3 regions of the Thomasclavelia ramosa DSM 1402 genome follow, and region 1 is predicted to be linked to each of the others. Evidence: riboswitches for the same ligand, from Rfam matches in the RefSeq annotation. Region 1 holds a riboswitch; each other region holds the start of a gene.
What was found. Region 1 has a riboswitch for thiamine pyrophosphate ahead of EYR00_RS05940 (energy-coupled thiamine transporter ThiT). Riboswitches for the same ligand answer to the same signal wherever they lie in the genome.
Positions count from the first base shown of each region.

Region 2: linked by a shared signal. The riboswitch ahead of thiM (hydroxyethylthiazole kinase) and the one ahead of EYR00_RS05940 (energy-coupled thiamine transporter ThiT) in region 1 are both predicted to bind thiamine pyrophosphate.
Region 3: linked by a shared signal. The riboswitch ahead of thiC (phosphomethylpyrimidine synthase ThiC) and the one ahead of EYR00_RS05940 (energy-coupled thiamine transporter ThiT) in region 1 are both predicted to bind thiamine pyrophosphate.

Region 1 is NZ_CP036346.1:1,248,285-1,253,856, forward strand. Features, by position in the region: gene EYR00_RS05925 (acetate/propionate family kinase) at 1-72, opposite strand, end outside; gene EYR00_RS05930 (recombinase family protein) at 339-935, shown strand; gene EYR00_RS05935 (hypothetical protein) at 1,181-1,438, shown strand; TPP riboswitch at 1,477-1,578, shown strand; gene EYR00_RS05940 (energy-coupled thiamine transporter ThiT) at 1,653-2,201, shown strand; gene EYR00_RS05945 (DUF402 domain-containing protein) at 2,296-2,829, shown strand; gene tsaE (tRNA (adenosine(37)-N6)-threonylcarbamoyltransferase complex ATPase subunit type 1 TsaE) at 2,839-3,288, shown strand; gene tsaB (tRNA (adenosine(37)-N6)-threonylcarbamoyltransferase complex dimerization subunit type 1 TsaB) at 3,285-3,887, shown strand; gene rimI (ribosomal protein S18-alanine N-acetyltransferase) at 3,881-4,324, shown strand; gene tsaD (tRNA (adenosine(37)-N6)-threonylcarbamoyltransferase complex transferase subunit TsaD) at 4,327-5,361, shown strand; gene EYR00_RS05970 (redox-sensing transcriptional repressor Rex) at 5,354-5,572, shown strand, end outside.
Region 2 is NZ_CP036346.1:3,122,259-3,127,830, forward strand. Features, by position in the region: gene EYR00_RS14910 (MurR/RpiR family transcriptional regulator) at 1-702, opposite strand, end outside; gene EYR00_RS14915 (NAD(P)/FAD-dependent oxidoreductase) at 804-2,222, opposite strand; TPP riboswitch at 2,362-2,467, shown strand; gene thiM (hydroxyethylthiazole kinase) at 2,528-3,352, shown strand; gene thiE (thiamine phosphate synthase) at 3,330-3,977, shown strand; gene EYR00_RS14930 (HAD family hydrolase) at 3,970-4,608, shown strand; gene thiD (bifunctional hydroxymethylpyrimidine kinase/phosphomethylpyrimidine kinase) at 4,611-5,405, shown strand; gene EYR00_RS14940 (bifunctional diguanylate cyclase/phosphodiesterase) at 5,481-5,572, shown strand, end outside.
Region 3 is NZ_CP036346.1:1,122,397-1,127,968, forward strand. Features, by position in the region: gene miaA (tRNA (adenosine(37)-N6)-dimethylallyltransferase MiaA) at 1-132, shown strand, start outside; gene EYR00_RS05345 (helix-turn-helix domain-containing protein) at 244-972, shown strand; gene thiC (phosphomethylpyrimidine synthase ThiC) at 999-2,306, opposite strand; TPP riboswitch at 2,375-2,482, opposite strand; gene EYR00_RS05355 (replication-associated recombination protein A) at 2,520-3,785, opposite strand; gene dtd (D-aminoacyl-tRNA deacylase) at 3,862-4,314, shown strand; rRNA gene EYR00_RS05365 (16S ribosomal RNA) at 4,618-5,572, shown strand, end outside.

The DNA.
Region 1 (5,572 bases):
TTCGTCATCCATTTCAAATAATTGAAACTTTAATGAAGAACTACCTGCATTTACAGAAATAATTTTTGCCATTTTATAAAGCCTCCTTAATCTATCGTCATTATATCATCATTTTGTAAAATTTCTAGATAAAAGCATTACGTTTATTAATTTTAATATAGATTTTTTTAATCATTGGATAAAAAGAATACAAATTATTATTAATAGGTAGATTTTTAACTTTAAAGTTAGATAAAATATAAAAATATTTTTTATAAATGTTGTATTGTCGAAATATTGAACGAGTTTAGGCAATACTGCACTTGTAGAAGAAATAATTTATTATAAAGGAGAAGATTATGGAAAACAAAGTGTATGGTTATGCAAGAGTTTCAACAAGAGAACAAAATGAGGATCGGCAAATGATTGCCTTGGAGAATTATCCAATGTCAAGGAAACAAATTTATCTTGATAAATTAAGCGGGAAAGATTTTAATCGGCCGCAATATCAAAAATTATTAAGGAAAATTCGTGCTGGAGATACAATCGTTATTAAATCAATCGATCGGTTGGGACGTGATTATGAAGAAATACAAAACCAATGGCGTAAAATCACTAAAGAAAAAAATGTAAATATTGTTGTTTTGGATATGCCATTATTAGATACACGGAGTACTGGTGATAATTTAACGGGAACATTCGTGGCAGACTTGGTTCTACAGATTCTTTCTTACGTTGCTCAAACAGAGCGTGAAAATATTCGTCAGCGTCAAAGAGAAGGGATTGAAGCAGCACGAATGCGTGGTGTGAGATTTGGACGCCCTCGCAAAGAAATTCCCGAAAATTTTGAAATTTTGAAGCATCAATGGCAACAAAATTTAATTGCTTCACGGCAGGCTGCTAAAGAATTAGGCGTTTCACAGGATACTTTTTTAAGATGGGCTCATGGAAAATAACATTAGTACATTTATTTGTCCTTAAAAGGTAGAGATTATCAAGCATCTATTATGCGGTCAAAATTCGTAATAAAATATTATAAAATAACAAATTTCACACTATAAAAACATATATATTATTTTAATACATTTGAACGATATTGTCTGATTTATCGTTCTCTATATGCAATAAAAGCATATGAATTTCGGTATATGCGTTTAGGGAGAGAAACGCATATATTTTATTTTAGAAAAGGAGAAAAGCGATGGGTCTACTTGAAAAAATAGCCGATATTATGCAGTGTACCTATATTTCTGATTTAAGAGGAAGATTATCGCTTGACCATGAACAGTTACAGTTTTTAAATGAATTAAGAGCTGAAACATACGCTTTGTCTGAATGGCAAGAAGCAGTAAGGTATATTACTGGTAATTTAGATTCTTTTAATTCGGCAGCAGAAGGAAAAAACATCTTATTGGATTACTATATTAAAAAAGAAGCTACAGAAATATCAATAAAATGATTTTTTTCTTGATATTATAATAAGATAATCTATAATAGTATACGAGCCAGGGGTGCAAAATTGCTGAGAAGGGCATAAGCCTGATCCCTTATCATCTGAACTGGGTAATGCCAGCGTAGAGAGAGCAAATTTAAAATTGTTTGCTTTTTTGCGTTCGCAAAGAAGCATTTTTTAATTTTGTTAGGCTCTTTCATAAGGAAGGGGAAAAACAAATATGAAAAACAAAACATTTAAGATTACAACCAAAACAATTGCTTATATGGCGATGTTTATGGCTTTACAAGTAGTTTTAGAATTAGCTTTTAAAGTCGTTCCGGGACAGCCTCAGGGAGGAAGTATTACGCTGTCATTAGTACCGATCCTATTAGCCTCATATTTATTAGGTGGATATTACGGTATTGTTGTTGGAGCCTGCTGCTGTGGACTGCATTTTGTTTTAGGGTTGGCTACATATTGGGGGCCATGGTCATTATTTTTAGATTATTTAATTCCACTAGCTGTAATTGGTATAGCATCATTTTTTAAAAACTTTGAGATTAAAGGTCATGTAGTTTATCCTGGAATTATTGTTGTAATGATTCTTAAGTTTATCTCACATTATTTATCTGGAGCATGGCTGTTTGGAGCATATGCTCCTGAGGGAATGAATCCATGGTGGTATTCATTTGGTTATAATTTAGCCTATTGCCTACCAACTTTAATTATTTGCTACATCGGATTTGCCTTAATATATCCACGATTAAATAATTCGATTAAACTGTAAAAGAAAAGTAGCTTGCTACTTTTCTTTTCTTCTGTCTTTAAAAAGGATAGTAATTTGTGTATAATAGTACTGTTATAAAGAGAGGTAGTAAAAGATGTCAGATTCTCTGGTAGGAAAAAAAGTATTAATTCACTGTTATAAGCACGATGGAAGTATTCATCGATGCTGGGCCAAAGGATTCATCTTAGATGAAAATGATGATCATTTTATTGCAATCAATAATCGCACCTTAGTAACTGAATCTGATGGTCGAATGTGGCATACAAGAGAGCCTGCCATCTGTTATTTTCCTAAAAATAAGTGGTACAATGTGATTTGTATGATTCGTAAAACAGGAGTTTATTATTATTGTAATATTGCTTCACCAACTTTATATGATGGTGAGGCATTGAAATATATTGATTATGATTTAGATTTAAAAGTATTCCCAGATAATAACTATCGGGTTTTAGATGAAGAAGAGTATAAGCAACATGCTAAACAGATGAATTATTCAAAAGAATTGGATAGAATATTAAAAAAACAATTAGAACTGCTAATTGATTTAGCAACGAAACGTGAAGGACCGTTTAGTGAAGATTTTACGAAACATTGGTATCATGTATATGAAGATTTGACACAAGGATAGGAGAATACAATGGAAAAAGTAATTAAAGTAAATAACCTTGAAGAAACGATTGCTTTGGGTAATCGTTTAGGCTTGTTATTACAACCAAATATGCTATTGACTTTAAGTGGCGACTTAGGAGCCGGGAAGACGACCTTTACCAAAGGAATTGGTCAAGGATTAGGGATTACCAAGGTTATTAATAGTCCTACTTTTACCATTTTAAAACAATATCAAGGTCGCTTGAATTTGTCACATTTTGATGCTTATCGTTTAGAAGGACAGGATGATGATTTAGGATTTGAAGAAATTTTTGATAGTGATGATGTTTGTGTTGTTGAATGGGCTAATTTTATTGAAGATATTTTACCGGTAGACCGTTTAACAATTGAAATAAAAAAAATTGATGAAAATATTCGCGAATTTGTCTTTAAAACAAATAGTGAAAAATACGCTCAAGTTGTGGAGGCTTTAACATGAAGACAATTGTAATGGATACATCAAATGCTTATTTAGTTATTGGCTTATACGAAGATGATCAATGTATTGATAAGTATCAAGCAGATGGAAATCGGCGGCAATCTGAGTACGCTTTAACACATCTTGATGAAATGTTGAAAAAACATCATTGGGAAGTTTTAAATGTGGATGAAATGATAATTACGATTGGTCCTGGTTCTTATACTGGTCAACGGGTCGCTTTGACGATTGCCAAAACTTTGGCAGCAATTTCAAAAATAAAAATCAAGGCAGTTTCTTCGTTACATGGTTATGCTGGAGCTTCTAAGGCAATCAGTGTAATTGATGCTCGAAGCAAAAAGATTTTTGTTGGGGTATATGAGCATAATCAGGCCATAATTGATGATCAAATCATGTTGATTGATGATTTTGCTAATTTTAAAGAACAATATCCTGATTTTCAAGTGATTGGTGATAGTGATTTAGTCGGAATTAACAAAGTTAAACTCGATTTAAGTGATTGTATTTATCAAGCTGGTAAAAGTGTTGATTATTGTCAAAATATTGATAATCTTGTTCCTCATTATTTAAAAGATGTTGAGGCGAAAAAAATATGTTAATCAGACGGATGGATTTAGGTGATATTGAAGAAGTTGTAAAGTTAGAGCATGATTTATTTAGTTCGCCATGGAATGAAGAAGCTTTTAAATATGAATTAGAAAAAAATGCTTTTTCATCAATTTTGATTTTGGAAGATAATAATATAATTGTTGGTTATATAGGAATGTGGACACTAGGAGACCAAACTCAAATAACAACTATCGGTGTTAGAAAAGAGTTCCAAGGAAAAGGCTATGCTAAAATATTAATGACTAAATGTGATGAAATTACAAAGCATTTAGGCTATTCGAATATTAATTTAGAAGTCCGAGTTTCTAATACTAAAGCAATTAGTTTATATCAAAAATGTGGCTTTAAAATTGCCGCAACAAGAAAAAATTACTATCAGGATAATCATGAAGATGCGTATTTGATGGTAAAAGAAATGGAGGAATAACGGTGTCACTTATTTTAGCAATTGAATCAAGTTGTGATGAGATGGCTATGGCAATCTTAAAAGATGAACGAGAATTTCTTAGTAGTGTCGTGGCCTCACAGATTGATGTTCATGCGATGTATGGTGGAGTAGTGCCAGAAATTGCAAGTAGGAAACATGTTGAATGTGTTTCGCTAGTATTAAAAGAAACTTTGAATAAGGCTAACGTTACGATTGATGAAATTGATGCTATTGCGGTAACTAAAGGACCGGGGTTAGTTGGGTCTTTGCATATCGGTTTACAGGCCGCTAAAACGATTGCAATGGCTTATCATAAGCCATTGATTGGAGTACATCATATTGCTGGACATATTTATGCCAATAACTATGTTCAAAATATTATCTATCCAAGTCTTTGTTTAGTTGTTAGTGGTGGTCATAGTGAACTTGTCTTATTAAAAGCTCCTTTTAAATTTGAAGTAATTGGGCAAACCCTTGATGATGCTGTTGGAGAAGCATATGATAAAGTGGGACGAGTTTTAAATTTACCATATCCCGGGGGACCTATAATCGATAAAATGGCTGCTAAAGGTAATCATACTTATAATTTACCAGTGCCTTTGGATGATGAAAGCTATAATTTTAGTTTTAGTGGATTAAAATCTGCTGTAATTAATTTAAATCATAAAGCGATGCAGCGAAATGAAGAAATCAATCAAGAAGATTTAGCTGCCTCTTTTCAAGATGTGGTTTTATCGGTTTTAGTCAATAAAACAATACGTGCTACTAAAGAATATGGTATTAAACAAGTATTAATGGCAGGAGGCGTGAGTGCTAATCGTGGATTGCGAAATGCGATGGGTGAAGCGGTTGGCCAATTAGATGGAGTAGAATTATTATTACCGCCAATGAGTTGTTGTACTGATAACGCAATGATGATTGCTTTAGCAGCAAAACAGATGTACGATTTGAAATTATTTAGTGATTTGTCATTAGGGATTAAGCCAAATTTAGATTTAGAAAATGAATCGGTTAGCGGGGGAAATCAAAATGGATAAAAAAATATCAAACGCTACAATGTCTCGTTATCCTGTTTATCTTAAAGCTTTAAGAAAAATGCAGCATGAAGGTAAAGAAAATTGTTTATCAAGCGAATTATCTAGTTTAACAGGTATTCAAGATACGACGATTCGTAGAGATTTTACTTATTTATCAAAGACAGATAATTTTGGCCAACGTGGTAAAGGTTATGATGTAAAACATTTAATT
Region 2 (5,572 bases), 1.4 Mb from region 1:
TAAAATCATATTTTCTAGCGTCTCATCTAGGTAACTAGGAATTTTTAAAAATAGGGCTTTTTCACAAAGAAAATTTTTATAGCCAACACAAATAAGATTGTTTTTCCCCACTAATAAATGTTCAATCAAAGTTGGTTTTAACTCCGCAATTCTTCCTGTCATTGAAAGCAAAATAATTAAATCATCCGCTTGAGGTTCGATATAATTATTATTATAAATAGTATTTTGAATCACAAGTTTTTGCATCATCACCATATCACCTTGAAAACGCAATAATGAATCCATCATCTCATTCGAACCGATTAAAATAACACGGCTACATTTTTTAATCATCTCACAGCACTGATTTATTAATCCTTGATCTGATACTGTCCAATAATCATCGTTATCTAATAGCGGTTTTAAAAGCTGATTAACTTGTTGATTATTTTTGCGAATCGAACGTTCCTCCAACTGACTTATTCGTGCCGCCGCATGGACTTGCATTAAATCTTTAATAATTGAAAATTTTTTAAATCCAAATATTCTAAAAAAGCGATTGAGAGTAGAAACAGAAACATAACATGCATCTGCAATTTCCTGAAGTGTCATTTCAAAAACATCATAATAGTGCAGTAATAAATAATAAGCAATATTATAATTAGTATCTTGAATATCCGGATTATTAATTATTTTTAATAATGAAGTAACAAAAACATTCATTTAAGTTTCTCCTTCCCTATGGTCTTATTATTAAGTTTACCACCATGATACTACACCTGTCAAAATAGAAAAATCCTGTCTAAAACAGGATTTTTACCTTACTATTTAAGATGTTCAATAATATGACGTGCTACGATGATTCCATTTGCTCCTGCCTGAGCCAGCCCTCTTGTTAATCCGGCTCCATCACCTGCTACATACAGATCATCTATTTCACATTCAAACCCTTCTCTTACCTTTGGCCGCGCTGAATAGAATTTCGCTTCCACTCCATACAGCAACGTATGCTCATTCGCTATCCCCGGTGTTACATTATCCAGTGCCTCAATCATCTCGATAATTGATTTCATCGTGTTGTACGGTAATACCAGCCCCAGATCTCCCGGTACCGCCTCTGCTAAGGTCGGCTCTGTATACCCTTCTTTCAAACGCTTGTAAGTCGTTCTTCTCCCTTTCTTGATATCTCCATATCTTTGCACCATGACTGATCCGTTTGACAGCTTGTTCGCCAGTCTGCTCACCTCATGTGCAAATTCATTCGGTTCATTGAACGGCTCGCTGAAGGTATGGGATACCAGCAGCGCAAAGTTGGTATTCTTGCTCCCCAGCTTCGGATCATGATAGGCATGTCCGTTCGCCAGCATCGTCCCGCTGTGATTCTCTATTACTACATGCCCTGACGGATTTGAACAGAATGTTCTTACTTTTGTTCCGACACTTGTATTATAGACAAATTTACCTTCATACAGATTGCTGTTGATCTCTTCCATTACGATATTGCTGGTCTCTACCCGCACTCCTATATCGACCTGATTATTATAAAGCTCCAGTCCATGCTGTTTCAGTACTTTTGTCAGCCAGGCAGAACCGTCTCGTCCCGGTGCCAGTACGATCTTCTTCGCTTTGATGACCTCATCATTTTCCAGAACTACCCCGACAGCATGTCCGTCTTCAACCAGCACTTCCTTTACAGCTGTTCTAAATGCCATATCAATATGTTCTTTCAGTTCCGTTGACATTTCTGTCATGATCCGCAGATTCTCTTCTGTTCCTAAATGTCTTACCTTGGCCCGCAGCAGTTTTAATCCTACTGCATAGCCTCGATGTTCAATTTCTTTGACCTTGTCAGTCGTAGGATCCGTTATTTCTCTGGTTGCTCCGTGTTTTAAATAAAGATTGTCAACATAGTTGATTACATCTTCAACCTCATTGGTTGAAAGATAGTCAGTCAGCCAGCCGCCAAATTCACTGGTAATATTGAATTTACCGTCAGAATAGGCACCGGCACCGCCAAATCCGGCTGTAATCGAACAGGCAGGAAGACAGCCCGGTTCATTGTTCCTGATGATTGGACAGGACTTGATCTTCTTTTCCTTGATTGGACAGTGACGTTTCATAACATCCTGACCTTTATCTATAAGCAATACGTTCAATTCCGGCTGTTTCAAATACAGTTCATAGCAGGCCATGATTCCTGCTGGTCCCGCTCCAACAACCACAACATCATAATTATTTTTCATTTTATCGCTCCGTTCTGGGTTTTAACGCTAACCCTACTAATTATACTCGATATAATTATGCATTTCAATCTTCTTTTATTATCAACGCAAAAAAATTTTGATACTTAGTTTGCTGAAATAGTTTGAAAATGCTATGATATAGTTAAAGCACGGGAGCTTGTAAACAGGCTGAGAGGAAGTTGTGAACTTCGACCGCTAACCTGATTTGGATAATGCCAACGTAGGGACATACTCACTAACAATAAGTAGGGAATATGGCACTTGGCATATTCTCTTTTTAGTGCTTTAAGAAAGTGAGGAAGAATATGTTTGAAAAAGTTTTAGAAGAAATTAAATTACGCAATCCAATTGTGCATTGCATTACTAACTATGTTACTGTCAATGATTGTGCTAATGCCATCTTAGCTGTTAATGGCAGCCCCATTATGGCTGATGACATTCATGAAGTTGAGGAAATTACAACAATCTGTAATGCTTTAGTAATCAATATTGGTACGCTGAATGAAAGGACAGTTGCTTCAATGATCAAAGCAGGAAAAATGGCTAACCATTTAAATCACCCTGTTGTTCTCGATCCTGTTGGTGCTGGAGCTAGCAAGCTTCGGACTAATACTGCAAAAAAACTACTTGAAGAAATTAATTTTAGTGTTATTCGAGGAAATATTTCCGAAATAAAAGCCCTAGCAATGAATATGACTTCAACTCAAGGAGTCGATGCCAATATCAATGATATTGTAACAGCTGAAAATCTTAATGAAGTTATTAGTTTTGCTAAGAAATTTAGTCAAGAAACCGGTGCCGTAATCGCAATCACTGGAGCAACTGATATTGTTGCCAATCAAGAAAAAACCTATGTAATCACTAACGGTTGTGCAATGATGTCACGAATCACAGGAACAGGTTGTATGTTATCGGCAATTCTTGGAGCAACAACCGCTATTGGTCAAAATGATCTTTTAGAAACTACTGCTTATACGATTGCAATGATGGGATACTGTGGTGAGTTAGCTGATCAAAGAGTTCGTAATGACAATAGTGGAACAAGCAGTTTTAGAATGCATTTAATCGATGCCTTGAGTACAATTAATTATTATCAATTGAAAGCCGGTGTTAAAATTGAACTTCACTAGAAACATGCTAGAACTATATTTAGTCAGCGACCGCAGCTGGTTGAACGATCGTCCACTTGAAGAAGATATTGAACAAGCTATTTTAGGTGGAGTAACAATGGTTCAATTACGCGAAAAAAATTTAACCGATGAAGAATTTACTATTCAAGCAAAAAAAGTCAAAACAATTTGTTCTAAATACCATATTCCCTTTATCATCAACGATAATGTAGCCGTAGCATTGGCTGTAGACAGTGATGGAATTCATATCGGTCAAGATGATCAGCCTGTTAAAAGAGTTCGAAAAATAATCGGTCCTCATAAAATTATTGGGGTTTCTGCTCACAACTTAAAAGAAGCTCTTGCCGCCAAGGAAGATGGTGCTGATTATTTAGGAGTGGGAGCCATGTTCAATACTTCAACTAAAGATGATGCTACAGCAGTGAGCTTTACCCAATTACATGAAATAACTACAAAAATTGGCTTACCTGTTGTAGCAATCGGTGGTATCAACCAAGACAATTGCCTACTCTTAAAAGGAACAAAAATTGATGGTATTGCTGTTGTTTCAGCCATTATGAGCGCTCCTGATATAAAAGAAGCAGCCGCTAAATTAAAAGCACATGCCCGAGGAATCTATGATTAAAGGTTATATCATTGACATGGATGGAACTCTGCTTGATTCGATGCACATTTGGAATGAATTAGGCAGTCGTTTTCTCGAATTAAAAGGAATTACCCCTGAGGCAAATCTTAAAGATATCTTGGCACCACTATCAATTAACCAAGCAATTAAATACATCGCTGAGACATATCAATTAAAAGAGCCTCTTGATGTTTTAATCAATGAAGTTAATAGTTTATTGAATCATATTTATTTAAGCGAAATTCCCTTAAAACCAGGGGCTTTGGAATTTATTACTAACTGTTTTAACCATCATAAAAAACTGTGCTTATTAACTGCAAATAATTATCAAGCAACAATTAACATTCTTGATAAATATAATCTAACATCAAAATTTGATGAAATTATTACATGTGATCATACTACTTTAGATAAACGCAGTGGCGAGGCCTACAATTATGCAATCTCTGCATTACACCTCCATAAAGATGAATGCATTGTTATTGAAGATGCCCTTCATGCAATAATTGCTGCAAAAAAGCAAGGTTTTACAGTATGGGCCGTTGCAGATCAAAGTAATCAAGATGATTGGGATGAAATTTGCAAAATAAGTGATTTAAATTTAAAAAATTTATCAGAAATGGAGATATGATTATGAAAAAAGTTCTAACTATCGCAGGAACTGATCCAACAGGTGGAGCAGGAGTTCAAGCGGATCTAAAAACCATGACAGCTCATAAAGTCTACGGGATGAGTATTATTACTGCCTTAGTGGCCCAAAACACATTAGGTGTTAGAGATATTATGGAAGTAAAACCTGATTTTTTAGCCGAACAGTTTGACTGTGTCTTTGAAGATATTTATCCTGATGCAATTAAAATTGGAATGGTTTCCAGTCCAGTATTAATTGAAATGATCGTAAATAAATTAACATCACAAAAAGATTGTCCTATCGTTGTTGATCCTGTTATGGTTTCTACTAGCGGATCTCGTTTATTAGCTGACAATGCTCTAAGACTCTTGAAAGAAAAGCTTATTCCATTAGCTACTATTATTACCCCTAATATCCCTGAAGCACAGGTTTTAACAAATTTAAAAATTAATACTAAAGATGACATGATTACAGCCGCAAAGATGATTAGTGAATGGTACCACGGCTACATTTTGATCAAAGGGGGCCATTTTGAAGAACGGGCTGATGACCTTCTTTATTACCGGGGAAATATTACTTGGTTGACAGGAGAAAAAATTAATAATCCTAATACTCATGGCACTGGCTGTACCCTTTCTTCAGCAATTGCTTCCAATCTAGCTTTAGAATATTCAATTGAAGAAAGCGTTACTAGAGCTAAAGTCTATATTACCGGGGCTTTAAAAGCTAATCTTAACCTAGGTCATGGCAGTGGACCATTAGATCATTGCTGGAATATTAATCAAACATTAAAATAATTCAACCGATATAATTGCTTTAGTAGTATAATGAGGTAGAGCTATTTTTTCTAATTTAATAAGGAGGAAAATAGAATGCCAGTTAATCCATATAATCTTGATATGATCACTAAGATCTGTAACCATTTAAATACTGCTTGTGCAATCATTACATATCGTCATAATTT
Region 3 (5,572 bases), 130 kb from region 1:
AAGAATTCTCGTAATTATGCAAAGCGTCAATATACTTGGTTTAATAATCAAGTTCCGGTTATTTGGTTTAATGTGAATCTAAATAATTTTAATGAGACGATTAATGCAGTTATCAGTGAATTAGAAGGGTAATTATACCCTTTTATTGTTTATGCAACTGTTAGTTGACAGATTGCCTAGCCGTAGTTTATTGTGATTTGGAATAAAAAAACTATAATCATGGTTGTCAGGAGGAAGAAATAAATGATGTTTAATGACAACTTAAATAAATATCGAAAACAAAAGGGATTGTCGCAAGAGGAATTAGCTTTTCGGTTAGGAGTATCGAGACAATCGGTAAGTAAGTGGGAATCAGGTCAATCTACACCTGAATTAGAACGAATAATTGAAATTGCTGATCTATTTGGTATATCTTTAGATGAATTAATTGGACATGAAAGTAATGATTATGTTACAGTTGACCGTGAAGAATTGAGAAGTGTAGTGCGTCATCTCTTTACTTATGAATATAAGAGTAAATTTAAAATTGGAAATGTTCCATTAATTCATATTAATTTAGGTCGTGGTTTTAGAATTGCGAAAGGAATTATTGCAATTGGCAATATTGCGGTAGGGCTTTTTAGTTTTGGGGCTTTAGCACTTGGTGTATTTAGTCTTGGCGGTCTGGCAATTGGTTTATTGACATTAGCAGGAATTGCTATAGGGGGAATTAGCTTAGGAGGGCTAAGTATTGGCTATTTTGCTGTAGGTGGAATGGCAATAGGAATCTATGCAATTGGAGGTATGGCAATTGCCTCCAAACTCGCAATTGGGGGTATGGCTCATGGTTATGTTGCAATTGGAAGTTCTGCAAATGGTGTCCATACATTAGTTAGCACTAATTGTTCACTAGAAATGATTAGTAATTTTATCTTGCGACAGCATAATCTAAATGCTAAAATAGTTGAATTTTTATTACTCTTTATATATTAAAAGCCGTCTGAAAACAGACGACTTTTTTATTCATCATAAATATTAACAATTTCTCCATTTAAAATTCGATTCATATTTTTTATAGCACAGAAATTACCGCACATACTGCAAGTATCTTCTTTTTCAGGTTTTGCTTGTTGGCGGTATGTACGTGCTTTTTTAGGATCAATGGCTAATTCAAACATTTTTTCCCAGTCTAAATTTTTTCTGGCACAACTCATTTGGTAGTCCAAATCTTTTGCCCCTTTGATACCTTTCGCAATATCGGCAGCATGTGCTGCAATTTTAGATGCGATGATTCCTTCTTTAACATCATTTAGATCAGGGAGACGAAGATGTTCAGCAGGAGTTACATAACATAGAAAAGCAGCACCATTAGCGGCAGCCAATGCACCGCCAATTGCAGCTGTGATATGGTCATAACCTGGGGCAATATCAGTAACTAGTGGACCAAGAACATAAAAAGGGGCTCCCTGGCAAATGGTTTGTTGAATTTTTATATTAGCTTCGATTTGATTTAAAGCCATGTGACCTGGACCCTCAACAATTACTTGAACATCTTTTTGCCATGCACGTTTTGTAAGTTCTCCCAAAGTCACCAATTCTTCAATTTGACTTATATCGCCAGCATCTTCGATTGAACCAGGACGGCAAGCATCACCTAAACTCATTGTTACATCATATTTTTGACAAATATCAAGGATTTCATCATAGTATTCATAAAAAGGATTTTCTTGACCAGTCATTTCCATCCAAGCAAAAATAATTGAACCGCCTCGAGAAACGATATTAGTAAGACGCTTATTTTCTTTAAAACGTTGAGCTGTATTTTTATTAATTCCTACATGAATTGTCATAAAATCTACTCCGTCGCGAGCATGCATCTCAACAATATCGATCCATTGTCGAGCAGTAATTTCTTTTAAGGGCTTATGATAATAAACTACAGCATCGTAGATTGGCACTGTTCCAATTATTGCGGGACATTCTTTGGTTAATTTGCGACGGAATTTTTGAGTATCGCCATATGAACTTAAATCCATTATTGATTCAACTCCCATATTGACAGCATCATTAGCTTTTTTAAGTTCCATATCTAAATCTTTCCAGTCTCTAGAAGTTCCAAGATTTACATTAATTTTTGTTTTAAGCATTGAACCAATCCCATTTACATTAATACAGGTATGATACTTATTGGCTGGGATAACAACTTTTCCTTGGGCTATTAGTGTCTTCAATTCTTCAATATTCATTTTCTCTTTAGCCGCAACAATTTTCATTTCAGGAGTAATGATTCCCTTTTTTGCTGCATTCATTTGTGTTGTGTAATTCATTTTTTATCTCCATTCTTTTTTTGTATAGAAAAAGGTTTGGACCAAAATAGGTTCAAACCGAACATAAACAAAAATAGTGGCTAGATCCCTACGTTGGCATTACCCAAATCAGGTTATACAGGTCGAAGTTAGATTACTTCCTCTCAGCCCGCATACGAGCTCCCTTTCTATATAAATAAGTCTACCTTTACTGCACGCAAATGTCAATTTTTATTACTTATTTTGTTGATTTAGTTTTTTTATATCACTGGTACGCCCGTGTTTCAAAATTCTTCGATAATTCTCAGCTAAAGCTTTTTCATAATTACTGGTCATCCATGGTACATAGAACTGTGTATTTCCTAGTTCTTTTGGAAGATACTGAATATATTCCCACAATTCTGGCCGACTATAATCATACTTTTCATCATCTTCTAAACCAACCGGCGTAAGACGTAAGTAAGAAGGGGTTTTTAAAGAACGTTCATTTAGTGAAGTTAATGCAGCATCAATTGCATTTTCACTAGATTTTGATTTTGGTGATAAACATAAATCGATAATTGCACTAGCAATAGGAATTCGAGCTTCTGGAAAACCGATTGTTTTAGCGGCTTGCATAGCAATTACCGTACGCATACACGCATTTGGATTGGCTAAACCAATATCTTCATAAGCAGTTGTGATAAGTCGCCGTTCTAAAGATTCAATATCTTTTGATTCAATCAGTTTAGCAAAATAATACATAGCACCATTAGGATCACTACCACGGATTGATTTTTGCAAACCACTTAATGTATCGTAGTAATTATCTTCGTCTTTATCATAGACAACATTAGTTTTAATAGCAGCAGTTTTCAAATCAGCTTGAGTAATATGATTATTTTCACAAACAATTGTACAAATTTCTAAACAGTTATAACCATAGCGAATATCGCCACTACATAATTTTGCAATACTATGCAATGCTTCTTTTTCAATCGTATATTTGTTGTTTAAACCATTTGGTGAAGTCATTGCCTTATTTAAACCAGCTACAATTTCATCAACAGTTAAAGGTCTAACTTCGAGAATATGACAACGAGAACGAATCGCTGGATTAATTGAATGAAATGGGTTGGCTGTAGTACATCCAGCGACTATTAATAATCCACTTTCCATGTGTGAAAGAAGATCATCTTGGCGCGCTTTATTAAGTCGATGAACTTCATCAATGATTACAAAAAGACTACCACTTAACTTAGCTTCTTCAATAATTGCATCCATTTCTTTTTTATTTCCGGTTGAAGCGTTGAAGATGCGATATGGAATGTCAAGATCATTTGCAAGGGCCATTGCAATTGTTGTTTTGCCACAGCCGGGGCTACCGTATAAAATAATTGAAAATGGATGACTTTTTTGAACAAATTTAGTTAAAATAGCATTTGGTCCAACTAAATGTTGTTGCCCGATTATATCTTTTAAATTTTGAGGTCGCATTCTGTTGGCAAGGGTTGATGACATATTATCTTCCTTTCGTTTTTAAAATCAGTTATAATAATTATAACATTTTTAAAGATTGAAAGATAGGTGGATTAAAATGAGATTAGTTGTACAGAAAGTTAGTCAAAGTAGTGTTAAGATTGAAGGAGAAATTGTAGGAGCTATTGATAAAGGATATATGGTTTTAGTTGGGATAACTAATGGCGATGACGAGTTATTAGTTGAAAAGATGGTTGATAAATTAGTGAATTTGAGAATATTTGAAGATGAAAATGATAAATTAAATCTATCTTTATTAGATGTAGGAGGAAGTGTTTTATCAATTTCACAGTTCACATTATATGCTAATTGTAAAAAAGGACGAAGACCAAGTTTTATCGATGCTGCTAAACCAGATATTTCTAGTCCGCTTTATGATTTTTTTAATAAAAAGTTAGAAGAAAAGGGAATTAATGTGGAACGAGGAGTATTTGGAGCAATGATGGAGGTATCATTGATTAATGATGGGCCAGTGACAATTATCTTAGATAGTAATGAGTTATTTTATTAACAAATTGAGTAAACTTATTGATTTTATATTTTTTTACAAAAAAAGACAAAAAAGGCTTTACAAGACAAAAGGGATATGGTAAATTAAATAGGCACTCGAGGAAAGGGACGTAAGGACCGGAGAGAAAAAGCAAAAAAGTTAAAAAAAAGATTGACTAAAAAGCGAAAAGAGTGTAAGATATTCAAGTCGGCAAAAGAAGCTGGAGAGATCATTGAAAACTAAACAGAATTAAGAAACACACGTCAATATCCAGAAGGATAAAAAAGAAAAAAGAGCTAAACAAACGAAGAGTTGTTTAAATAAACAATGGAGAGTTTGATCCTGGCTCAGGATGAACGCTGGCGGCGTGCCTAATACATGCAAGTCGAACGCGAGCACTTGTGCTCGAGTGGCGAACGGGTGAGTAATACATAAGTAACCTGCCCTAGACAGGGGGATAACTATTGGAAACGATAGCTAAGACCGCATAGGTACGGACACTGCATGGTGACCGTATTAAAAGTGCCTCAAAGCACTGGTAGAGGATGGACTTATGGCGCATTAGCTGGTTGGCGGGGTAACGGCCCACCAAGGCGACGATGCGTAGCCGACCTGAGAGGGTGACCGGCCACACTGGGACTGAGACACGGCCCAGACTCCTACGGGAGGCAGCAGTAGGGAATTTTCGGCAATGGGGGAAACCCTGACCGAGCAACGCCGCGTGAAGGAAGAAGGTTTTCGGATTGTAAACTTCTGTTATAAAGGAAGAACGGCGGCTACAGGAAATGGTAGCCGAGTGACGGTACTTTATTAGAAAGCCACGGCTAACTACGTGCCAGCAGCCGCGGTAATACGTAGGTGGCAAGCGTTATCCGGAATTATTGGGCGTAAAGAGGGAGCAGGCGGCAGCAAGGGTCTGTGGTGAAAGCCTGAAGCTTAACTTCAGTAAGCCATAGAAACCAGGCAGCTAGAGTGCAGGAGAGGATCGTGGAATTCCATGTGTAGCGGTGAAATGCGTAGATATATGGAGGAACACCAGTGGCGAAGGCGACGATCTGGCCTGCAACTGACGCTCAGTCCCGAAAGCGTGGGGAGCAAATAGGATTAGATACCCTAGTAGTCCACGCCGTAAACGATGAGTACTAAGTGTTGGATGTCAAAGTTCAGTGCTGCAGTTAACGCAATAAGTACTCCGCCTGAGTAGTACGTTCGCAAGAATGAAACTCAAAGGAATTGACGGGGGCCCGCACAAGCGGTGGAGCATGTGGTTTAATTCGAA